Regions from separate parts of the Elizabethkingia bruuniana genome, predicted to be linked through region 3. Evidence: riboswitches for the same ligand, from Rfam matches in the RefSeq annotation. Region 3 holds a riboswitch; each other region holds the start of a gene.

What was found. A riboswitch is a leader RNA that binds a small molecule or an ion and turns the genes downstream of it on or off. The one in region 3 is predicted to bind S-adenosylmethionine.
Region 1: another riboswitch for S-adenosylmethionine. It lies ahead of AYC65_RS02055 (Na+/H+ antiporter NhaC family protein); the one in region 3 lies ahead of AYC65_RS03795 (TonB-dependent receptor plug domain-containing protein).
Region 2: another riboswitch for S-adenosylmethionine. It lies ahead of AYC65_RS19720 (alpha/beta fold hydrolase); the one in region 3 lies ahead of AYC65_RS03795 (TonB-dependent receptor plug domain-containing protein).

Annotation. Positions count from the first base shown of each region.
Region 1 is NZ_CP014337.1:436,354-440,644, forward strand. Features, by position in the region: gene ffh (signal recognition particle protein) at 1-103, shown strand, start outside; gene AYC65_RS02045 (TM2 domain-containing protein) at 151-426, shown strand; gene mgrA (L-glyceraldehyde 3-phosphate reductase) at 475-1,437, opposite strand; SAM-I-IV-variant riboswitch at 1,582-1,677, shown strand; gene AYC65_RS02055 (Na+/H+ antiporter NhaC family protein) at 1,730-3,064, shown strand; gene AYC65_RS02060 (pentapeptide repeat-containing protein) at 3,319-3,891, shown strand; gene AYC65_RS02065 (GNAT family N-acetyltransferase) at 3,929-4,291, shown strand, end outside.
Region 2 is NZ_CP014337.1:4,224,567-4,228,857, forward strand. Features, by position in the region: gene AYC65_RS19705 (MGH1-like glycoside hydrolase domain-containing protein) at 1-830, opposite strand, end outside; gene AYC65_RS19710 (glucose 1-dehydrogenase) at 930-1,739, opposite strand; gene AYC65_RS19715 (OsmC family protein) at 1,872-2,294, shown strand; SAM riboswitch class I at 2,467-2,568, shown strand; gene AYC65_RS19720 (alpha/beta fold hydrolase) at 2,631-3,596, shown strand; gene thrA (bifunctional aspartate kinase/homoserine dehydrogenase I) at 3,598-4,291, shown strand, end outside.
Region 3 is NZ_CP014337.1:784,290-788,580, reverse strand. Features, by position in the region: gene AYC65_RS03810 (glycine-rich domain-containing protein) at 1-206, shown strand, start outside; gene AYC65_RS03805 (DNA-3-methyladenine glycosylase family protein) at 312-947, opposite strand; gene AYC65_RS03800 (methylated-DNA--[protein]-cysteine S-methyltransferase) at 958-1,473, opposite strand; SAM-I-IV-variant riboswitch at 2,007-2,102, shown strand; gene AYC65_RS03795 (TonB-dependent receptor plug domain-containing protein) at 2,480-4,291, shown strand, end outside.

The sequences.
Region 1 (4,291 bases), 350 kb from region 3:
AATGATGAAGATGATGCAGGGACCTCAAGGAAAACAGTTAATGGCTATGATGGGCAAAGGTATGCCGGGAATGGGTGGCGGAATGCCTGGATTTGGTAAATAAAACAGCAAATAATTAATTATTAAATAATAAACACAAGTATTAAAATTATGGAAGAGACAACACAACAAAACTACAATCAACAAGTACCTTATAAGTCTGAAAAGAAAGTTGCAGCAGGCGTTTTAGGTATTTTAATTGGAAGCTTGGGAATACATAAATTCTATTTAGGATATACTAAAGCAGGAATTATTCAACTTATAGCTACATTTGTTACATGTGGTATTGCAAGTGTGATTGGTCTTGTAGAAGGTATTATCTATTTGACTAAATCTGATGAGGAGTTCGACAGAACTTACGTTCAAGGTAAAAAAGAGTGGTTCTAATTTAACCTTACCACTTAAAAATAAAAATAGCCTGAGGAAAACCTCAGGCTATTTTGTTTTCAGTATTTCTTCAATTTGTTGTAATTCATTTTGGGAAAAATCCAGATTGTTAATGCTTTCCAGATTTTGCTGTAGTTGCTCAACCGAACTAGCTCCAACAAGTACAGATGTTACTCTGTTATCTTTCAATAGCCATGCAATAGCCATTTGTGCCAGTGTCTGTTCTCTTTCCTGTGCCAGATTATTCAGAGCTGTAATTTGTTGTAATCTTTCTTCGGTAATATCATTCTTCTGCAGAAAGCCATGACTTTTTGCTGCACGAGAGTTTTCCGGAATACCTTTTAAATAACGATCTGTTAATAATCCCTGAGCCAGAGGAGAAAAAGCAATACACCCAATACCATTATCTTCCAATACATCGAGTAGACCTTCCTCTGTCCACCGCACAAACATAGAGTATTTAGGCTGATGTATAAGACATGGTGTACCTAATTCTCTTAATATATTAGCTGCTTGCTGCGTTTGTTCAGCGCTATAATTAGAAATTCCGGCATATAAAGCTCTTCCGCTGCGAACTGCAAAATCCAATGCCTGCATAGTTTCTTCTATTGGCGTTTCAGGATCCGGACGGTGAGAATAGAATACATCTACGTAATCCAGATTCATACGTTTCAGGCTCTGATCCAGACTGGATATAAGATATTTTCTGGAGCCCCAGTCACCATAAGGACCATCCCACATAGTATAACCAGCTTTAGTAGAAATGAACAGCTGATCTCTGAGAAAGCCATTAAAATTTCTGCTAACGATTTTCCCGAAGTTTTCTTCGGCAGATCCGGGTACGGGACCATAATTGTTTGCCAGGTCAAAATGAGTGATTCCTTTATCAAAAGCCGTCTTGATAATAGCCTCAGCTGTAGAGAAGACATCTACAGATCCGAAGTTATGCCATAATCCCAATGATATTGCGGGCAGTAATACACCACTTCTGCCACATCTGTTATATTTCATCGTTATTTTTTATCAAAGTTATGTTTTTTAGTCTACATTCTACAAGGCTATGGACAATCATTTTGGTAAGTGAGGGCATCGTTTTTCTTATGACATTCTCAAATTATTTTTCACTTTTTAAATTAAAAATTTATATTTGCACTCTAAAATTATCAAGAACCCCAAAATTTGGGTAGCAACCTGCAACAATAAGCAAGGTGCTAAAATCGATAAGCCGTTTCCGGAAAAAATGTTGAAATCATCCCTATTTTCTGAAAGTGTGCTGATCAAAATAATTAAAAAATTAGATTGAATGACGACACAAAAGAGCACATCTTTACGATCACTAATCCCGTTTCTTATCTTTATTCTGGTGTTTCTGGGAGCCGGAATTTATTACAATGATTTTTATGCATTGCCATCGCCTATAGCTATTGTTGTAGGAATAATATCAGCCTTCATTATAATTAAAGGAACAATTAAAGAAAAAACATCCACCTTTCTGGAGGGCTGTGGAGATCGGAATATTCTTACCATGTGTATTATTTATATACTGGCAGGAGCTTTCGCTACTGTATCCAAATCAATAGGAAGTGTAGATGCTATTGTAAATATTGGAATCAATAACCTTTCACCACAATATTATCCGGCAGGTATTTTCTTTGTTGCTTCATTTTTGTCAATAGCTTCCGGAACATCAGTCGGGACAATTGTAGCATTGGGTCCAATTGCTGTCGGACTTTCCAATGCAGGTGGCTGTGATATCAATGTTGTAGGAGCAGCATTATTAGGAGGAGCCATGTTTGGGGACAATTTATCTATTATTTCGGATACTACTATTGCTGCCACTCAGATTTTAGGTTGTGATATGCGGGACAAATTCCGGAATAATATAGGCTTTGCTCTTCCAGCAGCTATTATAGCATTCTTTATTTATATTTACGTAGGAGCAGGAACTAACGAAGTTGCACATAATACTACTCCTGTAAGTTTGTCCTCTGCTGTACTTGTTATTCCTTACCTCGCTGTCATTGTACTGGCATTTTTCGGACTGGATGTATTTTTGGTACTGATTATAGGTATTGTACTGAGCGGTATTTTTGGTTTCATTTACCATGATTTTAGTTTTCTGGATTTTGGTAAGAAGATATATGAAGGTTTTACCAGTATGACTGAGATATTCCTACTTTCCTTACTTACAGGAGGACTGGCAGCTATGGTTGAAAAAGCCGGAGGAATAGATAATCTTTTAAGACTGATACGAAGCAAAATAAACGGGCCAAAATCTGCATTGTTAGGAATAGGAACCTTTGTAGGTGTTACAGATGCTGCAACAGCAAATAACACCATTTCTATTGTTATTACCGGTAAAGTGTCCAAAAAGATTACTGAAGAATATAAAATCAGACCAAGAGTAACAGCCTCTATTTTAGATACATTTTCATGTTTTGTACAGGGAATTATTCCTTATGGTGCACAGATACTTATTCTTACAGGTTATAGCAAGAATACAATCAGCTATCCGGAATTACTGAAGAACAGTTTCTATCTTTTCTTACTCCTCATAGCAGTGTTTATTTATATTTATGTCGGAAATATCAAGGAAGACAAAGCAGGCACGGATAATTTAAATATTGCAAAAAATTAACATTGATTCATACCAACGGAATATTTTTTTTCTTAACTTTAAGATGTTGAAAATAAGAAAGTGAAATTATTCATCGACATAATTGTATTTGAGAATATAAATTTTGAAAAAAATTAAGGTTTGCACGTCGGCAAACCTTTTTTATTTTGTTGAACCAAAAAAAATGAGATGTTTTGATCTGGAAGTGCAGCCTGTATAGGTTGCACTTTTCTTTGGTAATTTGCTAACTTGTGACTTCTTAAAATTTCTGGCCAATGTCTGTTTACGAATTAGATAAAACTTTCGAAAAGATCAACTTTAAAGAAACTCCTTTGCCAAAAGGTGATTATGAATTTTGCACCTTTAGTAACTGTGATTTTTCCGAAACAGATTTATTTTCGGTTTCGCTTGCAGAGTGTCAGTTTGTGAATTGTAATTTTAGCCTTACAAAATTTGGAAGGACTAGCTTCAAGGATGTAAAGTTTAATGACTGCAAACTTATGGGACTGCATTTCGAAAACTGTAATCCTTTTGGTTTATCTTTTCGTTTTGAGGATTGTCAGATTTTACATTCTTCCTTTTATCAGCAAAATATTGCCAAAACGCTGTTCAAAAACTGCAGAATTATAGAGACTGATTTTACTGAGACCAATCTTTCCTATGTTGTTTTTGATAATAGTGATCTGTCTGGGTCTGTATTTTCAGGAAGTATATTAGAGCGGACAGATTTCCGAACAGCAAAATACTTTTCTGTTGATTTGTCAAAAAATAAAGTTAAAAAGGCAAAGTTTTCAGCACACAACCTTGTCGGCTTATTGGATAACTACGATCTGGAAATTGATTCTTGAGAAAGCTTTGCTTATCTTTGTTACAAACAGATTATTTATGGAACATCAATTTTTCAGAAAACTGGATGAAGGACAAATAGAAGATATGGTAACGATGATGCGTGAGTTTTATGCAATCGATCAATACCCTTTCAACGAAGATCTTACCAGATCTAACTTCCACCAGTTTGTACAAAATCCGGATTTGGGAAGTGCTTTTGTTATGTACAACGAAGGAAATGAGGTGATTGGATATGTAATTCTGACTTATATATTCAGTTTTGAGTTCGGAGGAAGAATAGCTTTTCTGGATGAACTTTTCCTGAACGAGAAAGCAAGAGGTAAAGGCTATGGAAAACTGGCTGTAGATTTTGTAAAAGATTTTGCCAAAGATCAGGGTTTAAAAGTAGTCATGCTGGAA
Region 2 (4,291 bases), 990 kb from region 3:
GCTGTATTGTTTGTCAGAATATACTGATTGATTCCGTCTTTGGCAAAAGGTTCAGAATCATTCCACTGATAAAGCCTTTCTGTATTACTTTCATTATTACAAAACATGCTTTCACAAGGTATTTCAGTAAATAACTTTTTAATCAGTATTTCCTGATGATCAACTTTAATTCCGTTAAAATCTACCGAAAGCTCAGGTTTGTAATTGTCGTATCCCCAACACCAGGTATTCCGAAACCATAATGTTGGGAAAATACTCAGTGGAGCTTCTTTCGGTCCTTTATTCTCAACAGTGATTTGAATCAGAATATCATGAATATCGGCTTTAGCATATTCTATTGTAATGTCAAAATATTCATTGTTATCAAAAATACCTGTATCTATAATTTCATATTCCCGTTCGGCCTTTCCTCTATTCCTGTTAGTTGTTATAAGATCCTCGTAAGGGAAGGCATTCTGCGGATACTTGTAAAGCATCTTCATATAGCTGTGCGTAGGGCTGCTTTCCAGATAATAGAAAAGTTCTTTTATATCTTCACCATGATTCCCCTGGCTGTTACTTAGTCCAAAGAAACGTTCTTTTATCATTTTATCCCGGTGATTCCAGAAGCCTAAGGCAAAACATAAAGTCTGATCCTGATCACTTATTCCTGCAATGCCTTCTTCTCCCCAGCGGAATGTTAATGCTTCAGCTGAGTCATGTCCCGTATAGTTCCATGCATCACCATTTGCACTATAATCTTCCCGTACTGTTCCCCATTGTCTGTTACTTACATAAGGGCCCCATATTTTCCAGTCAGGATTTTTTAATCGGTTATATTCTTGTGTCATGTTTTTATTTATAGTTCATCATAGTAGTTAGTCTCAAGTCGTTAATTATAAAGTTATTAATACTTTTTCTAACTTCATAATACCTACTCGTACTTAAAGTTATCCTCCGGTTGAAAAGCTTTCAAAAGTGGTCATACCACCGTCTATAAAAATACTGGCACCAGTGATGTAATCCGAGTCATCACTAGCCAGAAAAACTGCCAGTTTCCCAATGTCTTCAGGTTTTCCGATCCTGTTATAGGGTATAAGGTTCATCAGTGAATTGTATGCTTCCGGAGTATTCCACGCATTGGTATTAATAGGAGTCTGAATTGCTCCGGGACATATGCTGTTTACTCTTATTTTATCAGCTCCATATTCCTGAGCCAGAGTTTGCATCAGCATTCTTATAGCACCCTTACTGGCTGCATAATTAGCGTGCCCGGCCCAGGGAATAATTTCGTGAACGCTGCTGATGTGGATTATTTTTCCTCTTGCTACGGATTTTGCAGGGTCTATGTCTCTTCTTAAAAATTCTCTGATGGCTTCACGGGCACAAAGAAACTGCCCGGTAAGATTAATGTCTATAACTTGTTGCCATTGCTGGAGAGTCATATCTGTAAACTTTGCGTCTTTCTGCACCCCGGCATTGTTGATCAGGATGTCCACGGTACCATATTGCGCAATAACATCCTGAAACATTTTTATAACTTCATCTTCTTTACTTACATCACACTGATAAGTTATTCCGGAGCCACCATCATCAGTAATTTCTTTTAAAATTGCCTCGGCAGCAGGCTTAGATGATTGAGATGAGTGATTGATAATAACTGTAGCACCCGATGCTGCAATACATTTGGCGATGCCACTACCGATACCACTGCTGGCACCCGTAATAATAGCAATTTGATTTTGGAGCTTCTGTTCCATATTTTTATAATTTGTGTTTGTTGGTGAGGTCTGAGATACAATTTTACAAACCGTATGCAAAATTTGGATACCAAATACCATAACAAATGTATAAATTTGTTCATCAAAAAGAATTTTAAAAAATCTTAAATAATGAAAATAGAACTGAACAGAATTGATGATAATTATCTGTTTGAATTAACCAATCAGAGAGGGCATAAAATTATTTTAGATAATACGTCTGAAGACGATCCACAGGGAGTTAGCCCAATGGAATCAGTGCTAATGGCATTGGCCGGATGCAGTAGTATAGACATGGTTTCTATTCTGAAGAAACAGAGACAGGAAATTACCTCTTTTTCTGCTGATGTAGAGGGAGAACGTGTACAGGTAGAGGATGCTAAGCCTTTCCGTAACATTCATGTAATATTCAAACTGGAAGGAGAGATTGACGGTAAAAAAGCAAACAGAGCTGCTGAACTTTCTTTTGAGAAATATTGCTCGGTTTCTAAATCGCTTGATCCACAAATTAAAGTTACCTGGGAAGTTTTGGTAAACGGAACTTCAACAAAATAGAAATACATCTCGTACTAAAACAATAATGGGCAATAGGTGATTAATACTTTTAGAATTACTTATTGCCCATTACTTGTTATGGACAATTAACAAGTATTTTTATCTTTTTTTTGCAAAAATCCATATTGTTTGTATCTTTGCAGCCAAGATTAGTTCTTTAACACGATTGAAAATGTTATCAGGAAAGGCCGAGGGAATAGACCCTATGACGCCTTAGCAACCCTTCGCTTGCCGAAGAAGGTGCTACATTCTACCACTATGGGATAGATAACGTTACTGAATTTCTTTCAGCCTTTTCTGGGCATTTTCAATTTTATAGGATCAAAAAATATAAAATTGAAAGATTATCTTAAAACCATTAATATTAAAAACTTTACTACCCAATCAGGGAAAGTATATGATATTCCATTAACCTATGAGGTTTTCGGACAAGATTTGTATACGGCTCCTGTAGTGTTAGTCAATCATGCCTTAACCGGAAATTCTGCAGTAACCGGAGAATTGGGTTGGTGGAAAGAAGCTATTGGTGAAGGGAAACCCGTAGATACCAACACTTATACAATTCTGGCATTTAATATTCCCGGTAACGGATATGATGGTTTTCTAATAGACAATCCTAAAGATTTTGTAACTAAAGATATTGCACGATTATTCCTGCAAGGATTAGAAGTGCTGAATATTAACGAACTCTATGCTATTATTGGCGGATCATTAGGAGGAGGAATAGGTTGGGAAATGTTGGGGTTGAATAATACTCTGGCTCAGAATTTCATTCCGGTAGCGACAGACTGGAAAACCTCAGATTGGTTATATGCACAATGTCTGGTTCAGGATTTTTTACTTACACAATCCGATAAGCCTTTACAAAAAGCACGTATTCACGCGATGCTTTGCTACAGAACGCCGCAATCTTTAAACGAAAGATTTGGTAATAAAATCCATGAAGATAAGGAACTTAGAAAGTCTGAAGACTGGCTTAACTTTCATGGAGAGAGGCTTAATGAAAGATTTACATTGTCCGCTTATAGTATGATGAATCAACTTCTTTCGACTATTGAAACCGTTGAGGTAAACAGTGCGTCTTTCGAACAATTAGCGGCCATAAAAGCAAATATATTTATCGTTTCAGTAGACAGTGATCTATTCTTTCCGGCATCGGAAGATCACCAGACATATACTGAGCTGATTAAAATAAAAAATAACATAAAGCATTTCATCATAAACTCTGTTCATGGGCACGATGCTTTCTTGATGGAATACGAACAATTGAATAACATCTTACACAATATATTTAAAAAGTAACATGAAGGTTTTAAAATTTGGAGGAAAATCTCTGGCAAACGGATTAGGTCTGGAAAAGACATTAGAAATTATCAAGCATAAAAAAGCGAATGAAGAAGATATTTGTGTAGTAGTTTCTGCAAGAGGAAATGCGACAGATGAGCTGATTGCGTTATTGGAAAATGCCAGAAACGGACAGTGGGAAGAAGAAGACTGGATTAACTTTAAGGAAAATCAGTTAAAAGCAATTCCGCAACAACAGGATATTCTGGATACTGATTTCCATAATCTGAAAAACTTCTTTGCAGGTGTTAAGTTGTTAAAGGATTATTCTTTGAAAACCAAAGATGAGGTACTAAGCTTTGGTGAAGTTATTTCGGCTAAAACATTGGTGCAGGTTCTTATCAATGAAGGACTTTCTGCCAAGTTTGTAGATGCCCGGAGTTTCTTGATTACTGATGATCGTTTTGGTAATGCTATTCCTAAAGACGAAATCTCTGAAAAAAATGCACAAGCTGCGTTCGAGGAGTTCTATAGCAACGGAGCTATTCCGGTTGTAACAGGATTTATTGGCGTTACCGAAGAAGGAGAGACCACAACATTAGGAAGAAACGGAAGTAACTATTCAGCGGCTCTAGTGGCTAAATTTATCAATGCAGAGATCTTAGAAAACTATACACATGTAGATGGTGTTTTCTCTGTAAATCCTGAGCTGG
Region 3 (4,291 bases):
ATACACCCTTGCAAAAGAAGAATGAAACTGAATACATTAATTCCCAAATCATTTGTGCAGAAGCTAAAAGAGATGAATCCACACGAAAAAAAGAATTACTAATGAATACAGTCTATGTATTGTGTGGAGAAAAAACCGTTTCAAAATGGTTCAAGGAATATCCGGAAAAGTATACAAAGGAATATATAAGAGCTATACAGAGATAAAACTTATACTCTGCGATTACAACAAAATGAAAACTTGATATAACAAGATTTTATTCTTGCAATTTTCACTAGTCTATTTTCTGTCCAACCTATTACAAACCCATATTACTTATTTCTTGCACTGGACAAATAGTAATGCCAAAGCATCATTGTAGCTATAGTACGGTAAGGTTTCCAGTTTTCACTAATACTTATTATTTCTTCTCTTGTAACAGAAGATTCGAGCTTCTTTAGACGTTTTAGTGCATTTACCGCTGCCAGATCAGCAATAGGAAAAAGGTCTGTGCGCTGCAATACAAACATGAGGTAAACATCTATTGTCCAATTTCCGATACCTTTGAGTTTAATAAGCTGATCCCGTATTTCCTCATTTGTTATTTTTTCAAGTTCATGCAGTCTTACCTCTTCATTTATAAGAGCCCGGGCCAATCCTCTAATGTAAGTGGATTTCTGCCGGCTTACAAAACAGGCTTTCATTTCTTCATCAGTAAGTGTAAGAATCTTTTCGGGAGAAATATCTATAAGCTTTTCTCTTAGTTTATTCAAAGTAGCCAATGCTGATGCTAAAGAAACCTGCTGTTCTAAAATGATATGAACAAAAGTTTCAAAACTATTATCCCTTGTCCACATTGGCGGATAGCCATATGCATCCACAATATCTTTCAAATGATTATCATTATTAGCCAGCTCATCACAAATTATCCGGAAGTTTTCAGAAGTAAAAGTAGAAGATGTATTCATTGTACATTTATTAATCGAAAAGAGAAGGTATTGTGTATTTATTTTCCAGATTTAATAAAATAGTTTTATTGGCGATACCTCCGGCAAAACCAACCATATTACCGGAAGCTCCAACTATTCTGTGACAAGGAACAATAATAGAAATAGGATTTTTATTTAATGCCCCACCTACCGCTCTTACAGCTCTGATGTCTCCTAATATCTTTGCCAACTCACCATAGGTTGTGGTAGTACCAAAAGGAACGTCCAATAAAGCTTTCCATACTTTTTTCTGAAATTCGGTGCCCGAAAAATCAAGCGGGATATCAAAAACAGTCCTGGCCCTTGCAAAATATTCGGTTAATTGTTGCTCAGTTTTCAGAAGTATAGGATTTTGATCATCTCTTTCCGGAGCAGATAATTTTGTCCGTTTATAGTCCTCCCCTTCCCATAATATAGCTGTAAGGCCTATATCTGAAGCGATAAGCCTGATTATCCCAAGTGGTGAAGGCATATCCTTGTATGCTAATTTCTGATTGTCTTCCATTTTTTATGATTTGCCCGCGAATTCAGTTCTATCTATTCACACTGCATATGCAATAAATTCAATATATTAAGCCTGATTCAAATTTATTAAACTTTTTGCAGTTTCTAAAACAGCTTCCATGTTGCTTATTTACTACAACCTCAACAGTATTTTTATTATTCTAAAGAACGCAACCTTTTTCCATTATTAGCATCTTATTTAGAAACAGGAGCCATCCTGTCTAGAACACCAACCAAATATTTAGATATGATACCAAAAGGACAAAATATTTTTAAAATACTCGCGTTTCTGATTGTTTATAATATACTGAAAGTGTGTCATAAGATATTTAATCTTCATCCTGATGCATGTGAATAAATCATTGTAAATCTTAATGATTTCTATACTCCTCTTCAACAATATTTTCATTAATATGGTACATAAAAGTACTGATAGCCAAGCCTAACAGTTGAAAACAAAATAAATCCTATCAAAAAGGTATAATTTTATTTCCATGATGCATTTTTATTTCAAAAAAAGAAATATATTTGCACCATAATTATCAAGAACTTCAAGAGAAGTAGCAACCTGCAACAACAAGCAAGGTGCTGAAATAGATAAGCCGATATTTCGGAAAAAATGTTGTATTCTATTTTCATTTTGTTGAGTTCTTGTGTTAAATAAAACACATTAATGAAATATCAAAAAAGAAATTTCCGATTACTTATTCCGTTTACCGAGTTAATACTTTTAGGCGCTTTTATAGCACCCTATTATTCTTGTATTTTCCTCACACCAGTTACTCTGCTTTTAAGCACTATTACTATTCTCCGATTGATTAAAACAAAAGGAATGATGCACAGTATGTGCTGTTGCTTATAAATACAAAGCTACAAATCACCCTTACAGGAAATCTATCTTGTTTCTCATGATGATGGGGCTAATAAATCTGTTAGCTTTCATTACTATTAATTATCAATCCAAAACGGCTCTGAAATATCGGGAGCTCTTAATCAATATCAACCTTATGAAACGACTATTACATAAAACTATTATTGCTTCATTAACCTCTGTATCGGCCATTTACTATGCGCAAGACAGTTTACAAAAAGCCAAAACATTAAACGAAGTTGTACTCCTGGGAACCCGGAGTTCCAGTCGTACAATCGTAAACTCTCCGGTACCTGTAGATATTATTGAACTGTCTAAAACTTTGAAAGAAGTACCACAAAATTCGATATCCAGCACACTTAATTTTATTGTCCCTTCATTTACTTCTACCTCTCATACTGTAAACGATGGAACAGACTTTGTAGATCCTGCACAAATCCGTGGATTGGGACCTGATCAGGTGCTGGTTCTCCTTAATGGAAAAAGAAGACATCAGTCATCTCTGGTCAATGTAACCCTAACTCCCGGAAGAGGATCTGTAGGCACTGACCTGAATGCAATTCCTGCTTTTGCTTTGGAAAGAATTGAAGTCCTGAGAGACGGTGCTTCCGCTCAATATGGCTCCGACGCAATAGCTGGTGTTATAAACCTTGAATTGAAAAAACGCTTAGGCTTCTCGGGACAGGTATATCTTGGCGGGTATGCATCTTCCGTTACCAATAATCATACCGGTGGCGTGGATGGCGAAAATATAGGATTAGACCTTAACTACGGTACCAGAATTGGTAAGAAAGGCTTTATCAATTTTACCTCATCCTTGCAATACCGCGATCCTTATTCAAGAGCCGGAGAGCAACAAGCTGATCTTTTTAACGGATACAACGCTATATCTTATCGCGCTGCACAGGACAATATTAATATAGACGGTCTGTACAAAAACATCAACAATACACCGAATACAAACCAGATTATTAATTATATCCATCAATACAGTAATAAGGTCGATTATTTCTCTGCAGGAGAAAAACAAGCTATTCAGAATGCCAGCAGCATACCTGCACTTCAACAGTTATTATCTAAAGATTACACTACTCAGGAACTCGCTTATCGTGGTCTTGAAAGAAGTGACTTTAACATGAGAATCGGTCAATCACGATTGAAAAGTGCACAGCTCTATTTCAATACAGAAGTTCCGATCAGTGATCAATGGAAAGTATTCTCCTTTGGTGGCTATAGCCTGAGAAATGGAAATGCAGGAGGCTTCTATCGCTTCCCAAACAATCCGAGAGCAGTTACAGGCCTATATCCTAATGGTTTTTTACCTCAGATAGAATCTACTATTTATGATTATTCTCTTGCAGCAGGTGTTAAAGGTAAATGGAACGACTGGAACATTAACCTGAGTAATACTTATGGTCAAAACAATTTTAAATTTGGAGTTGCCAATACTCTTAATGCTTCTTTACTGCAAAATTCACCAACTTATTTTGAAGCAGGAAGTCTAGGCTTTCTTCAAAATACATTAAATCTGGACTTTCAGAAAAAATTTGATGTGTTAAAAGGATTAAACTTAGCCTTCGGTGGCGAGTATCGACACGAGAAATACAGTATCACTCCGGGGAAAGCAAATTCGTATCAACAATATGACATATTTGGAAACCCGGTTACTGAAAGAACAGCAGTAAAAGATATTCCTACAGATTTTTTTGGCACTGCACGTCCCGGCGGTGCGCAGGTTTTTCCGGGATATCGTCCTGAAAATGAAGTTTCCAAGGGAAGAAATAGTGTAGCAGCTTATCTTGATGCTGAATTGGAAGCAACAGATTGGCTCTTCCTGGAAGGAGCACTTCGCTATGAAAACTATACAGACTTTGGCTCAACATTCAATTACAAACTAGCTTCCAATATCCGGATATCTCCAACGTTTAACTGGCGCCTTGCCGGATCT